Regions from separate parts of the Sphingomonas sp. BK481 genome, predicted to be linked through region 3. Evidence: predicted binding sites of a transcription regulator. Region 3 holds the regulator's gene; each other region holds the start of a gene.
The links. The regulator LexA, encoded in region 3, represses DNA repair genes until DNA is damaged. The targets are predictions, from matches to a motif close to GTTCCNCNCTTGTTCT.
Positions count from the first base shown of each region.

Region 1: a site for LexA is predicted at 2,255-2,270, ahead of FHY04_RS07250 (MmcB family DNA repair protein). Genes of this name have one in related genera too.
Region 2: a site for LexA is predicted at 1,997-2,012, ahead of FHY04_RS00465 (ribonucleoside-diphosphate reductase subunit alpha). Genes of this name have one in related genera too.

Region 1 covers NZ_JACIAP010000003.1:205,757-210,794, reverse strand. The annotation lists gene FHY04_RS07265 (YcgN family cysteine cluster protein) at 1-358, opposite strand, end outside; gene FHY04_RS07260 (SCO family protein) at 355-954, opposite strand; gene FHY04_RS07255 (ankyrin repeat domain-containing protein) at 1,029-1,685, shown strand; gene FHY04_RS07250 (MmcB family DNA repair protein) at 1,746-2,243, opposite strand; gene FHY04_RS07245 (cell wall hydrolase) at 2,361-2,984, opposite strand; gene FHY04_RS07240 (DUF1491 family protein) at 3,174-3,500, opposite strand; gene FHY04_RS07235 (PaaI family thioesterase) at 3,511-3,990, opposite strand; gene FHY04_RS07230 (PTS sugar transporter subunit IIA) at 3,980-4,447, opposite strand; gene hpf (ribosome hibernation-promoting factor, HPF/YfiA family) at 4,549-5,038, opposite strand, start outside.
Region 2 covers NZ_JACIAP010000001.1:104,247-109,284, forward strand. The annotation lists gene FHY04_RS00465 (ribonucleoside-diphosphate reductase subunit alpha) at 14-1,900, opposite strand; gene FHY04_RS00470 (EAL domain-containing protein) at 2,308-4,998, opposite strand.
Region 3 covers NZ_JACIAP010000004.1:222,126-227,163, forward strand. The annotation lists gene FHY04_RS10130 (HoxN/HupN/NixA family nickel/cobalt transporter) at 1-911, opposite strand, end outside; cobalamin riboswitch at 1,138-1,351, opposite strand; gene glp (gephyrin-like molybdotransferase Glp) at 1,589-2,773, shown strand; gene lexA (transcriptional repressor LexA) at 2,842-3,573, shown strand; gene FHY04_RS10145 (ComEC/Rec2 family competence protein) at 3,764-5,038, opposite strand, start outside.

The DNA.
Region 1 (5,038 bases), on a different contig from region 3:
GTTTGGCGCGGTGGACCGCCTCGCGATCGCCGCAGACGAGATAATGCCACTCGGGAAGCTGCTCGCCCGCCGCGCGCAGGCGGTAGGCGCAGGTCGAGGGCAGCCAGTCGATATCGCGGACGTTCGACGTCGTGAGGCGCACGCATTCGGCGACATAGGCGTGGCGGTGACGATAGTCCGAACACTGCCCGCTGCGCCGGTCGAGCAGCCGGCATGACACGTTGGTCGCGACGAGTTCGCCGGTATCCTCGTCCTCAAGCTTGTGGATGCAGCATTTGCCGCAGCCGTCGCACAGGGCTTCCCACTGGCCGCGATCGAGCTTCTCGATCGGCGTGTCTTCCCAGAATCTGGCGCTCATCGGGCCCAGCGCTTGATGTCGTCGGCCAAGGCCTGTGGTCCCTTATCCTGTGGCAGCAGCGCGAGAGGCTTGCCGTCCGGATCCATCAGATAGGCCTGACGCGAGTGATTTACGAGGTAGCCGCCACCGGGCGCGGCATCCCCCTTGGCCGAGAAGATCGCGAATTCCTTCTTTACGGTCTCGATCGCCGCGGGACTGCCGGTGAGCCCGACGACGCGCGGATGAAAGGCGGTGACAAACTGCTTGACGACCGCAGGCGTGTCACGCGTCGGATCGACGGTCACGAAGATCGGCACGATCCGCGCCGCGAGCGCCGGGTCGCTGGCCTCGAGCAGTTTCATCGCGCCGCCGATCGTCTGCATGTCGGTCGGACAGACATCGGGACAGAAGGTGTAGCCGAAATACATGATCCGGTATTTGCCTGCGAACCGGCGGTCGCTGACCTGTTGCCCGTCCTGATCGACGAGCGTGAACGGCCCGCCGATCCGCGCCCCGGCAAGCGGCGGCGTCGCGGGCGCCGCGCTCGTATCGGGCGCAGAGGGGCTGCACGCCGCGAGCGCGAGGGCGGCGAGAAGGGCGGGGCGTCGATTGGTCATGATACAGCCAGCCTTGATCTGTTAGCCCGTGCGGCGCAAGCGTCGCACATCACCCGCGTCCCGAGGATCTATCGATGTCGTATATCCGCCAGTGCCCCGCCCTGACGACGGGCGCCAAGACCATGGGCGCCCTGTTGATGGGAGCCGTGATCGCGCTTCCCGCAGCCACCGTGATCGCCCCGCGTGTCGCACACGCGCAGAACCAGTCGGAAGGCTATAAATTCCTGAACGCGGTGCGCGAGTCAAAGAACAACGAAGTCCTCGAAATGCTCGGACGTCCGGGCAGCAGCATCGTCAATGCACGCGACGTCTCGACAGGCGAGGGCGCACTGCACATCGTCATCAAACGCGCCGACGAGACCTATCTGCGGTTCCTGCTGCAGAAAGGCGCCGACGCCAATCTGCGCGACGGCAAGGGCAACACGCCGCTGCTCCTCGCGGTGACGCTCGGCCAGACCGACATGATCCCGATCCTGACCGCCGCCGGCGCCAATCCGAATCTTGCCAATTCGGCAGGAGAGACTCCGTTGATCCGCGCCGTTCAGCGCCGCGACGTTGCCATGATCCGCGTGCTACTCAACGAAAACGCCGACCCCGATCAGGCCGATATCATCGCCGGCATGTCGGCGCGCGATTATGCCAAGCAGGACGGCCGCAACGTCGTGGTGACCAAGCTGCTGGCCGATGCGCCGAAGAAGACCCGCAAGGCGGTCGCGGGGCCGAAATTCTGACGATCACGTCGCCGGGCGGCTGATCCTGCCGCGTATCGTGAGGATCAGCCGCCAGCCGGATCAGAAGGCGAGACCGGCGGCGTCGGGATCGACCTGTGCGATCAGGCGGCGTGCGGCGCGTCTGGCGAAGGCCAGCGTGCAGCGCTTGCGGACATGCGCGGGCAGGGGGGTCGTATGCGCCTCGCGGACGATCGCGGCGTCATAGCGATCGGCGACGATGATCCCGGTACGTTCGGGCAGAAACGCCGCCCCCTGCAGCGGCCGCATGTCGAACCCGGCCGGCACCGCCCAGAAATAGCGATCGCAATGCCCGAGATACTCAGGCCATTTGCCATCCCCGACCAGGTCCGCGCGCGACACCTTGATCTCGACGACGACGATCTGCCCGCGGGCATCGATCGCCATCAGATCGGCGCGACGCCCCCCGTCGAGAGGAACCTCCGCCATCGCGGTCAGGTCGTGACGCAACAACATCCGGATCACGCCACGTGCCACATCGGCGGCACATAAGGGCGATCCGGGTTCGTCGATGCAGGAGTCCGGGGGGCTGTCGAGCATGCGCCAGAAATAGAACAATCCGCGAACGACGCAAGCGCGTTCACGGATTGTTTATAGCGTTGGCGATGCAGATGGGATGCTGATCATGAACCGGATCCTGTCCGGATCGGCTGTCGATCAGCGATAGAAGACGTGGTTGCCGATCGAAGCGACCTTGATCACGCGGCCTGCTGGGCGGCGATCGGCGGTGTTGAAATACAGCGCCTTCTCAGCCGGGCTGTTCCACGCATCGGCCAGTGCGACCTTCGCGACGGCGATGGCGGTGCGGTACGACGTGCCCTTGTTGATCGCGGGGATCTGGCCGCCACGGACAAAGCTGAACTGGCCGCGCTGCTTGACGACGTCGCAGACGTCGGCCGGGAAGCGACCCGACTTGGCGCGGTTGATGATGACTTCGGCAACGGCGAGCTGACCGGTGAGCGGCTCGCCCTTGGATTCAAAATAGATGGCGCCGGCAAGGCACTGGAGCGCTTCGTCGGCGGCGGCGCTATCCTGCGCGGCAACGGCCTGAGCGAGCGTTTCGAATTCTTCGTCTTCGATTTCGGCCGACGTCTGGACGGCGGTCTGTGCAGCGGGCTCGACGGCGGTGACGGGCGTCACGGCGGGAACGGTCTGCGGAACATTCTGAGAGGAGAGGGCGTTTAGATTTGCGAGTGCGGTAAGGCTGGCGGTCGAGCGATCGACGCCGGTCGCTTGGCTGGGCGCGCTGTTGCCGAACAGGCCGGCGAGAGAGAAGGTCATGACCGCAATCGTTGCGGCCCGCTGCAAAATCGTCATTCAAACTTATTCAGATGCGGTTGGACCACGGAACCAATCGTACGAGCCGATCGTCCAGGCATCCCCCCGACTGCGTAACTGATCCGGATCGCACCCGTCCCAGCACAACGCCAATCAATGTTGAATATCCCCTCTATCGGGGGGACTTTGGAGTCAATCGGCCAGGATCGTTTCAGCGGCGAACCGTTCCGCCGCTGCGACATCCACCTCGATCACCCAGAGATCCGGATCGCTCGACCGCCGTCGACGCCAATAGCCGTCGAGATCTTCGGCCGGAGTCGAGTCGATCAGCGCCGTTCGCCCGTCGGCGCCGATTCCGCGCTCGAGCAGGCGGGGCAGGGCGCCCCGATCGATGGCGACCACGAGGATCGCGCCGCCCTGCGCGTCCCCTTTGGCGAGCACCGCGCCAAAACCGCCCGCGTCGTTGACCCGTCGCAGCAGCGCACTGACGAGGACGCCGCTGGGAAGACGGCCGCTCATTGCAGGACCATCACGGCAGGGGGCGCGGCGAGGCGCGGTATCCGGGAAGCCCGGCCAGGGCGATCCGCGAGCGCATGAACGTACCCGTACCTCGCGCCGCCTCCTCCCCCTCGGCATCGATCAGCCGGGCATCGGCGACAAACACGCGGCGCTTCCCGCTGATCCAGCGGCCTTCGGCGATGACCGGCCCCGCCTTTAACGGGCGGGTCAGCAACAGGTTGAACGCGGTCGTCAGGAGAAAGCGATCGGTGACGAGGCTGTTGGCGGCATAGAAGGCGGCATCGTCGAGCATCTTGAAATAGCTCGTCCCGTGCGCGGCACCGCCGGCATGATAATGACGTTCGTCGATCGTGAACCGGATCCGCGCGACACCGGCCTCCGGAATCTCGAGCGTGGATTCGAAGAAGCGGTTGATCGGCGCACAGGCGTAGAGCGATTCCAGCGCGCGATAATGCGCCTCGGCGCCGGCGGAGGCCAGTTCAGGCGGCATCACGGACCGCATCGGCGGTGAACAGCGCATAGAGCGCATCGGTCGAACCCGCACCGCGCAGCTTGTCGAGGAACAGCTTGTCGCGCAGCCGGCGCGATATCCGCGCCAGTGCCTTCAGATGAACCGCGCCGGCATCGGTCGGCGACAGCAACATGAAGACGAGATCGACGGGCAGATCGTCGACGGCCTGAAAATCGATCGGCTGCGCCAGTCGCGCGAACACCGCCGTGACCTGTGTCAGTCCGTCAAGCTTGGCATGCGGGATCGCGACACCACCGCCAAATCCCGTCGAACCCAGCTTTTCGCGGGCAATCAGACGGTCCGCGATAGTTTTTGCGTCGCCTTCGACAATGTCGGCAGCAAGCGTGGCGACATGGTGAAGCACGGCCTTTTTGTTTGCCGCGACCATGCCAGTCAGGACCGCGTCCGGACGCAGCATATCACTGAAGTCATTCATGCTGTTCATGTCTCAAAGCGCCCCCGCACGCCCCGCCTTAACGGTTTGCACGGGGGCGTAAAGCGCAGCGTCACAACAGCTGTTGCGGCTCGCGCGCTCTATTAGGGTGCGGCTGATGCGGAGCGTTGCGGTTCGACCCAGCCGATCGTGCCATCACCGCGGCGATAGACCATGTTATGCGCGCCAGTACCCGCATTCATGAACAATAATGCGGCTGTATTGCGAAGATCCAGCATCATCACCGCGTCGGATACGCTGGCCTCGGGGATGTCGACGCGCGTCTCGGCAATGATCAGGGGCGCATCGGGGGCATCGTCCTCGGTGACCTGCTCCTGAAACAGCGTATAGCTTGCATTGTCATAGCCGTTGCTTTCCGCGATCGCCACGGCTTCACCGGCATGGCGATCCTTCAGGCGGCGCATATAGCGGCGGAGCTGGGTTTCGATCTTGGCCGCGGCGCTGTCGAACGCGGCACGGGCGTCATAGGCATCGGCGTGGCCCTTGAGAACCAGCCCCTTCATGACATGCGCGACGATATCGCATTTGAAGCCGGCATCATGCGGCCCCTTGCCGAACGTGACCTCGGCGGAA
Region 2 (5,038 bases), on a different contig from region 3:
ATGGGTCGGGGGCTTACTGGCAGGCGAGGCACTCGTCATAATCCTTCGATTCCACGTCGATCTGACGCAGGTCGATGGTGTTGTCCGCCTCGACCCCGCCCGCGAAGCCGGCGCGCTGCACCGACTTGGAGCGGAGATAATAGAGCGACTTGATGCCGAGCTCCCAGGCGCGGAAGTGGAGCATCAGCAGGTCCCACTTTTCGACGTCCGCGGGGATGAACAGGTTCAGCGACTGCGCCTGGTCGATATAGGGCGTGCGGTCCGCGGCGAGTTCGAGCAGCCAGCGCTGGTCGATCTCGAACGACGTCTTGTAGCAGTCCTTTTCCTCGGTCGAGAGGAAGTCGAGATGCTGGACCGAACCGCCCTGTTCGAGGATCGAGTTCCACACCGCGTCGGAGTTCTTCGACTTCTCGGCGAGCATCTTCTCGAGATACGGGTTCTTGATCGAGAAGCTGCCCGAGAGCGTCTTGTGCGTGTAGATGTTCGCCGGGATCGGCTCGATGCACGCCGACGTGCCGCCGCAGATGATGCTGATCGACGCGGTCGGTGCGATCGCCATCTTGCAGCTGAACCGCTCCATCGCGCCGACATCGGCGGCGTCGGGGCAGGGCCCGCGCTCGATCGCGAGCTGCATCGAGGCTTCATTCGCCTGCGCGTTGATGTGCTTGAACATCCGCAGGTTCCATGACTTCGCCATCGCGCCCTCGAACGGGATGCCACGTGCCTGGAGGAAGCTGTGGAAGCCCATGACGCCGAGGCCGACCGAACGCTCGCGGCCGGCCGAATAGGCGGCGCGTTCCATGCCGGGCTCGTGGCGGTCGATATAATCCTGGAGCACGTTGTCGAGGAAGCGCATCACGTCCTCGATCAGGCCCTTCTCGTCCTTCCACTGATCCCAGGTTTCGAGGTTCAGCGACGACAGGCAGCAGACCGCGGTCCGCTCGTTGCCGAGATGATCCTTGCCGGTCGGCAGCGTGATTTCCGAGCACAGGTTCGAGGTCGAGACCTTGAGGCCGAGTTCGCGGTGATGCTTGGGCATCGCCTTGTTCACGTGATCGGCAAAGACGATGTAGGGCTCGCCGGTCTGGAGACGCGTCTCGACGAGCTTCTGGAACAGCGAGCGCGCGTCGACGGTGGCGCGGATCGCCTGGTCCTTCGGCGACCGCAGATGCCATTCCTCGCCGTTGCGCACCGCCTCCATGAACGCGTCGGTGATCAGCACGCCGTGGTGGAGGTTCAGCGCCTTGCGGTTGAAATCGCCCGAGGGTTTGCGGATCTCGAGGAATTCCTCGATCTCGGGGTGCGAGACGTCGAGGTACACCGCGGCCGAACCGCGGCGCAGCGACCCCTGCGAGATGGCGAGGGTGAGCGAATCCATGACGCGGACGAACGGGATGATGCCGCTGGTCTTGCCGTTCAGGCCGACCGGCTCGCCGATGCCGCGGACATTGCCCCAATAGGTGCCGATGCCGCCGCCGCGCGAGGCGAGCCAGACATTCTCGTTCCAGGTGTCGACGATGCCGCCGAGGCTGTCGGGGACCGAGTTGAGATAGCAGGAGATCGGCAGGCCGCGACCGGTGCCGCCGTTCGAGAGAACGGGGGTGGCGGGCATGAACCAGAGCTTCGAGATCGCGTCGTAGAGGCGCTGCGCGTGGCCGGCGTCATCGGCGTACGCAGACGCGACGCGGACGAACAGATCCTGATAGCTCTCGCCCGGGAGCAGATAGCGGTCCTTCAGCGTCTCCTTGCCGAATTCGGTCAGCAGCGCGTCGCGGCTGTGATCGACCTCGACCGGGTAGATCTGCGCGCGCACGGAATGGCTGTCCTGCGCTTGACGCGGCGCCTTGGGGGCCTCTGCTGCGGGCGTGTCGAGGGTCTGTTCGATGGTGTCGGTCGTCATGTCGCTATCCCGGCTGCTGTCTCTGAAATCCAAAAGACCGCTCCTAAAATTCTGTAATCGTTCGAATCGGGAGCATATCCCATGCTATCATCGGGCAGATCAAAAGCAGAACAAAAACTGATCGGCAGCGCGTGGTCACGCCTGTCGACAATCAGGGTGGCAGCCCGAGGGGCGCACCATGTTCTACCAGAGATAGGGCCTGCCGCTGTAAGTAGCCCCCAGATACTGTGCCAATCCCGCAGCGGGTGCAAGCCGCTAGTTGGCCCGTTGCGGCCCTGCCCGGGGTCGATGGGGGTATCGCGAGGCAGCGGCGGCGGCGCGACGCGTGGATCTGCGCCGGGTTCGCGATACGCAAGCGGATTTCGCGCCTTTCGAAATATTTTCGAGCGAGCCGCGCGCGCCCGCGGTCAGCCCGCGCGGCGCATCCCGCGGACCAGCGGCGGGGGGCCGAGCCGTTCGATATCGACCGGATGATCGAAGGCGAGCCCGGCGCGGCCGTCGCGCAGCCAGCGAATCTGCGCGCCGATCATCTGCCCATCGACGAGCTCGATCGAGACCCCGGCCCCGGTCGGATCGCCGCGGACCATCAGCCCCTCGACCATCGCCCCGCTGGTCGAGATGTCGCGGACGCGGACATCGACGAGCGTGTCCTCGACCAGCAGCCGCGCCGAGCGCAGCATCCGCACGCGCGGCGCACGGCTAGTCTTGAACCCGGCGGCCGTCGCCACCCCCGCGGCGGTGGCAAGCTGTTCCATCACCACTTCGTTGAGGACCGGGCGGCCATAGACATAGCCCTGGATATGGCTGCAGCCGAGATCGCGGACCAGCGCGATCTCGTCCTGCAGCTCGACGCCCTCCGCGGTCGTCTCCATGCCGAGCGTGTCAGCGAGCATGACGATCGCCTTGATGATCGCGGCATTGCGGTTGCCGGGCTCGGCCGCGCCCTTCACGAACGACTGGTCGATCTTGATCTTGTCGAACGGCGCGGTGCGCAAATAGCCGAGCGACGAATAGCCGGTGCCGAAATCGTCGAGCGCGAGCCGGACGCCGATTCCTTTGAGCGCCTTGAACATCTGGTCCGAGGACGCGCTCTCGTCGAGGAAGACGCCCTCGGTGATCTCGAGCTCGAGCCGGTTGGCGGGCAGCCCGGACTGGGCGAGCGCGCTGGTGACGAGGGCTGGGAGCGCGGGGTTGGCGAACTGGATCGGCGAGACGTTGACCGCGACGCGGACGTCGGCAGGCCAGCGCGCGGCGGCGTTGCACGCGGTGCGCAGGACCCAGGTGCCGATCGCCTCGATCAGCCCGCATTCCTCCGCGATCGGGATGAAGTCGGCGGGCGACACGGGGCCGCGCGTCGGATGGTTCCAGCGGATCAGCGCCTCATAGCCGACGATCCGCGTCGACTTGGTGCTGACGACGGGCTGGTAGCAGAGGTGGAACGCGCCCTCGGTCACCGCGATGCGCAGATCGTCCTCGAGCTGCTTGCGCGATTTCGCCCCCGCCAGCATGTCGTCCGAATAGAAGCGGTGGACGCCGCGGCCATCGGCCTTGGCCGCATAGAGCGCGAGATCGGCGTTGCGGATCAGCGTCTCCGAATCCTTGCCGTGCTGCGGCGTGATCGCGATGCCGATCGAGCAGCCGATCGAGACCGACGCGCCGCTGATGAAATAGGGCTGCGACAGCGCGAGGATGAGCTCGCGCGACAGGGTGCTGAGCGTGTCGCGGTTGTCGACGCCGGGGAGCACGACCTGGAACTCGTCGCCGCCGAGCCGGCCGACCAGCCCTGCGTCACCGACGACGCGCGTGAGCCGCTGCGCGACCTGTTTGAGCAGCAGGTCGCCTGCCTGATGGCCGAGCGTGTCGTTGACCGCCTTGAATCGGTCGAGATCCATCAGGAACAAGGCGGTCGGGCGGTAGGGCCCGGCCTGCTGCGCGAGCGTCTTGTCGAGCGACAGCCGCATCCGCTGGCGGTTGGCGAGCCCGGTCAGCCCGTCGAACAGCGCGAGGCGGTTGATCTCGGCATCGGCCTTGCGCTTTTCGGTGAGGTCGAAGCCGGTGCCGATAAAGCCCTGAAAGCGGCCGATCTCGTCGATCACGGGTCGGCCAGACATCGACCACCAGCGCTCGGGCGCGGGGTCGGCGGCGGCGCAGACCGAATAGTCCGAGAAGGAGGTGCGCGACGACAGATGGAAGGCGAGCGTGCGTTCGGTGCCGGGTGCCTCGCTGTCCATGCGGAACAGGTCGGTGAGGATGCAGCCGACCAGCCCGGACGACGGGTCGCACCCCTCCTCCGGATCCGACGGCGGCGGGAGCGCGTGCGCCATCTTGGGCGAGATATAGGTGATGCGACCGCGCCGGTCGGCTTCCCAGAACCAGCCGGGGCCGTAATTCTCGAACTCCGCCATCAGCTTCATCGCGAGCCGGCCCTCGCTCGACTGGTCCGCATGATCGAGCGCGAGCGCATAGTCGATCCGCGCCATCCGGTAGGCGACCGCGGCAAACCCGGCAAAGGCGGCGATCGCGACGACCGGCGCGATCCCGACGCCCGACAGCACGGTCAGCATCAGCGCCAGGCCGATGCCGAACCCCAGGGTCGCGGCGCGCACGGCATAAAGCGTGATCGCGGTCACGCTGATCGCGCCGACGATCGCGACCAGCCCGGCGAGCTCGATCGGCCCGCCCGGCAGCTCGACGGTGACCCAGAGCAAGGACAGGAGCGCGGCGGAGAGCCCGGCGGCGCAGGTCGCGAGCACCGCGTTGCGGCGATGGATCGGCCATTCGCGCAGCGTCGCGCTGCGCACCGTCGCAAAGGCCGCGCCGGACAGCAGGGCGATCACCCCCGCATGCACCGCCACCGCCGCGATCAGCGCCGGCTGTGCCGCCAGCGAGACGCCGAAGACGATCGCCGCGGCGACCAGATGCGCGATCAGCGCGACCGGCCAGACCGCGCCGACCTTGGCGAGGCGGACATGCTGCGCGGCGCTCCACGCATCCTCGTCGCTTTCGACGAGCCCGAACAGGATGAGGCTCGTGGCGTCGGGATGATCGCGGAGGGGAATGGCGGGGGAGCGCGAGAACATACCGCGAGCGTACCGCATCAGCGGTTGCGCAATTGCCCTCCGATCATGCTTAACAGGC
Region 3 (5,038 bases):
AGCGCGATGATCGCAAAGCCCAGCCCGTTGAAATTCTCGCCCAGCGCCGAAGCAACGTCCCACACGCCCCCGCTCAGGCCGAGCTTCGACGCCAGCAGCGCGAGCGTCTCGATCCCGCCGATCGCGATCGCGACGATCGCCGAGATCAGCGTGATCGTGATGTTGTAATAGAGCTTGCGGATCGGCTTCACGAACGCCCATTCATACGCGCCGAGCATCACCACCCCGTCGGCACTGTCGACTAGTGCCATGCCCGTCGCGAACAGCACCGGCAGCACCAGCACCGTGCCGATCGACAGCCCGTCCGCCGCCTGGCTTGCAGACAGGCCGAGGATCGCGACTTCGGTCGCGGTGTCGAACCCCAGCCCGAACAGGAACCCGAGCGGCGCCATGTGCCAGCTGCGCGTGACCAGCCGGAACATCGGCCGGAACAGCCGCGCGAGCAGCCCGCGATTGCCGAGCAGCAGGTCGAGATCCTCCTCGACATAGCGCCCCCCGCCGCGGACATGGCCGAAGGTCCGCCACACCGATCGCAGGATGATCAGGTTCATCGCCGCGATCGTGAACAGGAACAGCGCGGAGATCAGTGTCGCGATCACCCCGCCCGCCTGCTTGAACGCCTCGAACTGCGCCAGCGCACTCGCGGTCAGCGCGATCGCGACCGCGGCGATCAGGACGATCCCCGAATGGCCGACCGCGAACCAGAAGCCGACCCCGATCGGCCGCTGCCCGTCCTGCATCAGCTTGCGCGTCACATTGTCGATCGCCGCGATATGATCCGCATCGACCGCGTGGCGCAGCCCCAGCCCCCAGGCGAGCATCGCGGTACCCAGCATCAGCGGTTGCGCCTGGAACAGCGCGAACGCCCATCCCCAGGCGGCGATGTTGGCCGCAACCAGCATCGCGAACATCCAGCCGATCCGGTGTCGCGTCGAACGACCGGCGGTCCGCCCGGTCATAATCTTGGTCATTGGTACATCCCCGGCGTCCGACGAGGACGGGGGCCTGCCGCGAACGACCGGGACGCGCGCCGACCGGACGCCCTGAGCGGCCGGCATGCGTCGCCGATGCGGCCCCCGCCGCATGGTCGTCGCTCAGACGGCGTTCACCGTGCCTCGGCCACCCCCTGGGCCGGGACAAGAGCGACCAGACGCCGGCAGGTCTCCTGGCTCGCGGGTCAAGGCTCGACGCACACCTTCCCAGGCCATCGGCCCAGTGGCTGCCCCCGTTGCAGGGGGCGCGTGCGTGTCGCTCGCCGCTTACAGTTGCAGGGACAGCTGCGGTCTTGGGGCAAACCCCGCACCGCATTCCCATTCAAGCCCCGAGGGGCACCGACGCGATCTGTGCGGATCCGGCTTGCGTCGGACCTGCGCCACAGGGCTAGCGCGTTTTGCCCGCGCTGACGACAGGATTTGCGTGCGGCGCAACGCAGGGCATGTCGTCCCATTTCACCGCAACGTCTGCCGTACCTCGTACGTTGATCGCGTAACCGACCGGTGTCCTGCCGGTCGCGGCGTTGCCCGCTTTCCGCCCCGCGGCTTTCGTGCGAGCAGCGCAGACCTTCATCGCCCCGCTGAACGGAGCCCGCATGCGCCCTCTCGTCCCCGTCGCCGAAGCCCAGTCCCGCCTCTTCGCCATGGCCTCGCGCGTGCCGGCCGAAACCGTGCCGCTGCGCTCGGCGATGGGTCGATGGGCGGCGGAGGACATTCTCGCCCGCCGCACCCAGCCCGCGACCGACCTCTCGGCGATGGACGGCTATGCGATCCGCTACGCCGATCTGCCCGGGCCGTGGACGGTCATCGGCGAGAGCGCGGCCGGCCGCCCCTTCACCGGTTTAGTCGACGCGGGACAGGCGACGCGCATCTTCACCGGCGCGGCGATGCCGGCAGGCGCCGACACGGTGCTCGTCCAGGAGGAAGCCGCGCGCGACGGCGACCGGCTGATGCTCGACGGCGAAGGCCCCGCCTTCGAGGGACGCAACACGCGCCGCAAGGGGCTCGACTTCGCGACCGGCACCCGGCTGATCGCGGCCGGCGACCGGCTGACGCCCGCGCGCATCGCGGTCGCTGCGACCGGCGGACACGGCACGCTGTCGGTCGGCCGCCGGCTGCGCGTCGCGGTCGCCGCGACGGGGGACGAGCTCGTTCCGCCCGGCTCGACCAGCGACCCCGTCCCGCTACCGGAATCAAACGGCATCATGCTCGCCGCGATGCTCGCCGACCTGCCCGTCGACATTATCGATCTCGGAATTCTCCCCGACCGGCTCGACACGCTGCGTGACGCCTTTGCCGGGGTCGATGCCGATCTGCTCGTGACCACGGGGGGGGCGTCGGTCGGCGATCACGACCTCGTGCGCCCCGCGATCGAGGCGGCGGGCGGGACGATCGACTTCTGGCGGATCGCGCTGCGCCCGGGCAAGCCGATGATGGCGGGCGCGCTCGGGCGGATGATGCTGCTCGGCCTGCCGGGCAACCCGGTCTCCGCCTTCGTCACCGCCATCCTCTTCGTCCGCCCCGTCGTCGCGCACATGCTCGGCGCGCGCGATCCCCTGCCGCAGACGACGCACGCGCTGCTCGGCGAGGATCTTCCGCCCAACCAGTCGCGGACCGACTATATGCGCGCCGAACTGCGCGACGGCCGCGCCTATGCCTCGACCATCCAGGACAGCTCGATGCTGCTGACGCTCGCCCGCTCGTCCTGCCTGATCGTCCGCGACGGCGACGCGCCGGCGGCAAGGGCGGGCGACTCGGCGGAAATCCTCGTCATCGCGTGACGTCACCGCTTGACGAAGCTGCAAGTGTTCCATAGAAGTTCCTCGTCTGTTCCGGACGGAGAACCGTTATGCTCACGCGCAAGCAGCACGAGCTTGTCTGCTTCATCAATGACCGCCTCGCCGAGACGGGCGTGTCGCCCTCGTTCGAGGAGATGAAGGACGCGCTCGACCTGAAATCGAAATCGGGCGTGCACCGTCTGATCAGCGCGCTTGAGGAGCGCAACTTCATCCGGCGCCTGCCCAACCGGGCGCGCGCGCTCGAAGTGCTAAGGATGCCCGAGCGTCCGGAGGCGGCAATCGCACAAACTGCGGCGAAGTCGGGGCCGAAGTCGGAGGCTAAGGCATCGGCCAGCACCGTATCTGCGCCGGACACGGCCAGCGCCACGCCCGCGTCGCCCGCCCGCATCGCGGCGAACGACGTCGTCGAGATCCCGCTGCACGGCCGGATCGCCGCCGGCGTCCCGATCGAAGCCTTTGAAGGCAGTTCGATGCTCGCCGTTCCGGCCGCATTGCTCGGCACCGGCGAGCATTATGCGCTGGAGGTTTCGGGGGACTCGATGGTCGAAGCCGGCATCCTCGACGGCGATTATGCGCTGATCCGCCGTACCGAGATCGCCCGCGACGGCGAAATCGTCGTCGCGCTGATCGAGGACAGCGAAGCGACGCTCAAATATTTCCGCCGCGAAGGCGCGATGGTCCGGCTCGACCCGGCCAACCGTGCCTATGACCCTCAGCGTTATGCGCCCGCACAGGTCCGGGTTCAGGGCAAGCTGTCGGGTATCCTGCGCCGCTACGATTGACAAATGCCGGGGAGCGCTGGCGGTCATCACCGCCACGCAACCGGCAGTGGCGTTCGTGACCAACGGCCTCAGGCACCATCGTCCGCGTTTCGGAATTGCGGCCCTCCCAATCGGAGGCCCCACTTTCGCAGGATCATGACCCGACATTCCCAGTCGCGACCTATCGCCCTGACCACCCCCGACCCGGCACCTAAAACCGGACCGACGCCGCACGTCCGGCGACCCCATGCTGATCGCCCGCCGCCCCGAACCGTCGCGTTGACCGCGCCACCGTCGGAGGATCGCGCCACGGGTGCCGGTCCCCCGGATTGAGCACCGTCACCATCCGCCCTGTGGTCAGCGTCAAGGCGATCCCCCCGGTCCGCGTGAGCACCGATCGATCGAGCTTCAGCCATCGCGGCGTACAATCGCGCGGCAGCCCGCGCTCGCTGATGACGATGTCCGCGCGCCGGCAGGCGGCAACCATCTCCGCGATCGGCACCCGGTAAACGCTGCGCGTCGCCAGCACACGCCACGCCCGCCCCCGCGCGACGACATCCGTCAAGCACAGGTCGCGGCTGCACCGCGCGTCGGGCTGATCCGCCAGCAACAGCGGTTCTCCGTCGACCCCGCCATTCTCCGCCAGTGTATCGCGGACATAGTCCCCCGCCTGATCGCGGAGCAGCGCGAGCCCGGCGGCGGTCCGGACCGCGACGTGACGGCCATCGCCCGTCACAAGGATATCGGGTGACGGCGTCATCAGCGCCCAGATCGCGCCGACTGCCAAGGGCAGGATCCCGATCCGTCGCCACCGCGTCCGCCACAGCGCGATCCACACACCGCCGCCGACCATCAAGGCAAACGCCCCGTCGGGCACCGCCGGCAGCGCGCGGACCGCGCCCGGTGCATGCGCCACGCCGCGCGCGAGCCACAGCAGCGCGTCGAGCGCATGCTGCACCAGCCACCAGGCGGGCGCGCCAATCCCGATCGTGTCGAGCAGCAGCGCCAGCGCTTCGAACGGCATCACGACGAACGTGGTCAGCGGGATCGCGACGATATTGGCGACCGCGCCGTACAGCCCGGCCTTGTGGAAATGATAGACCGCGATCGGCATCAGCGCCGTCTCGACGACGAGCCCGGTCAGCAGCAGCGACGCGGCGCCGCGCAACAGGCGCCTGCCGCGGCCCTCGTCATGCGGCGCGAACGTGGCACGGACGACGGGATGCTCGTGCAGCGCGATGATCGCGGTGATCGCGGCAAACGACAATTGAAAGCTCGGCCCGGCGAGCGATTCGGGCAGCGCGAGCATCACCGCGATCGCTCCCGTCGCGACCAGCCGCAACGTCATCGCCTCGCGCCCCATCGCCAGCGCGACCAGCACCAGCAACGCCGCGATGCACGAGCGGATCGTCGGCACCTGGCTGCCCGTCAGCACGGTGTAGCCGATCGCCGCCGCCGCACCGGCAAGCGCGGCAATCAATGGCAG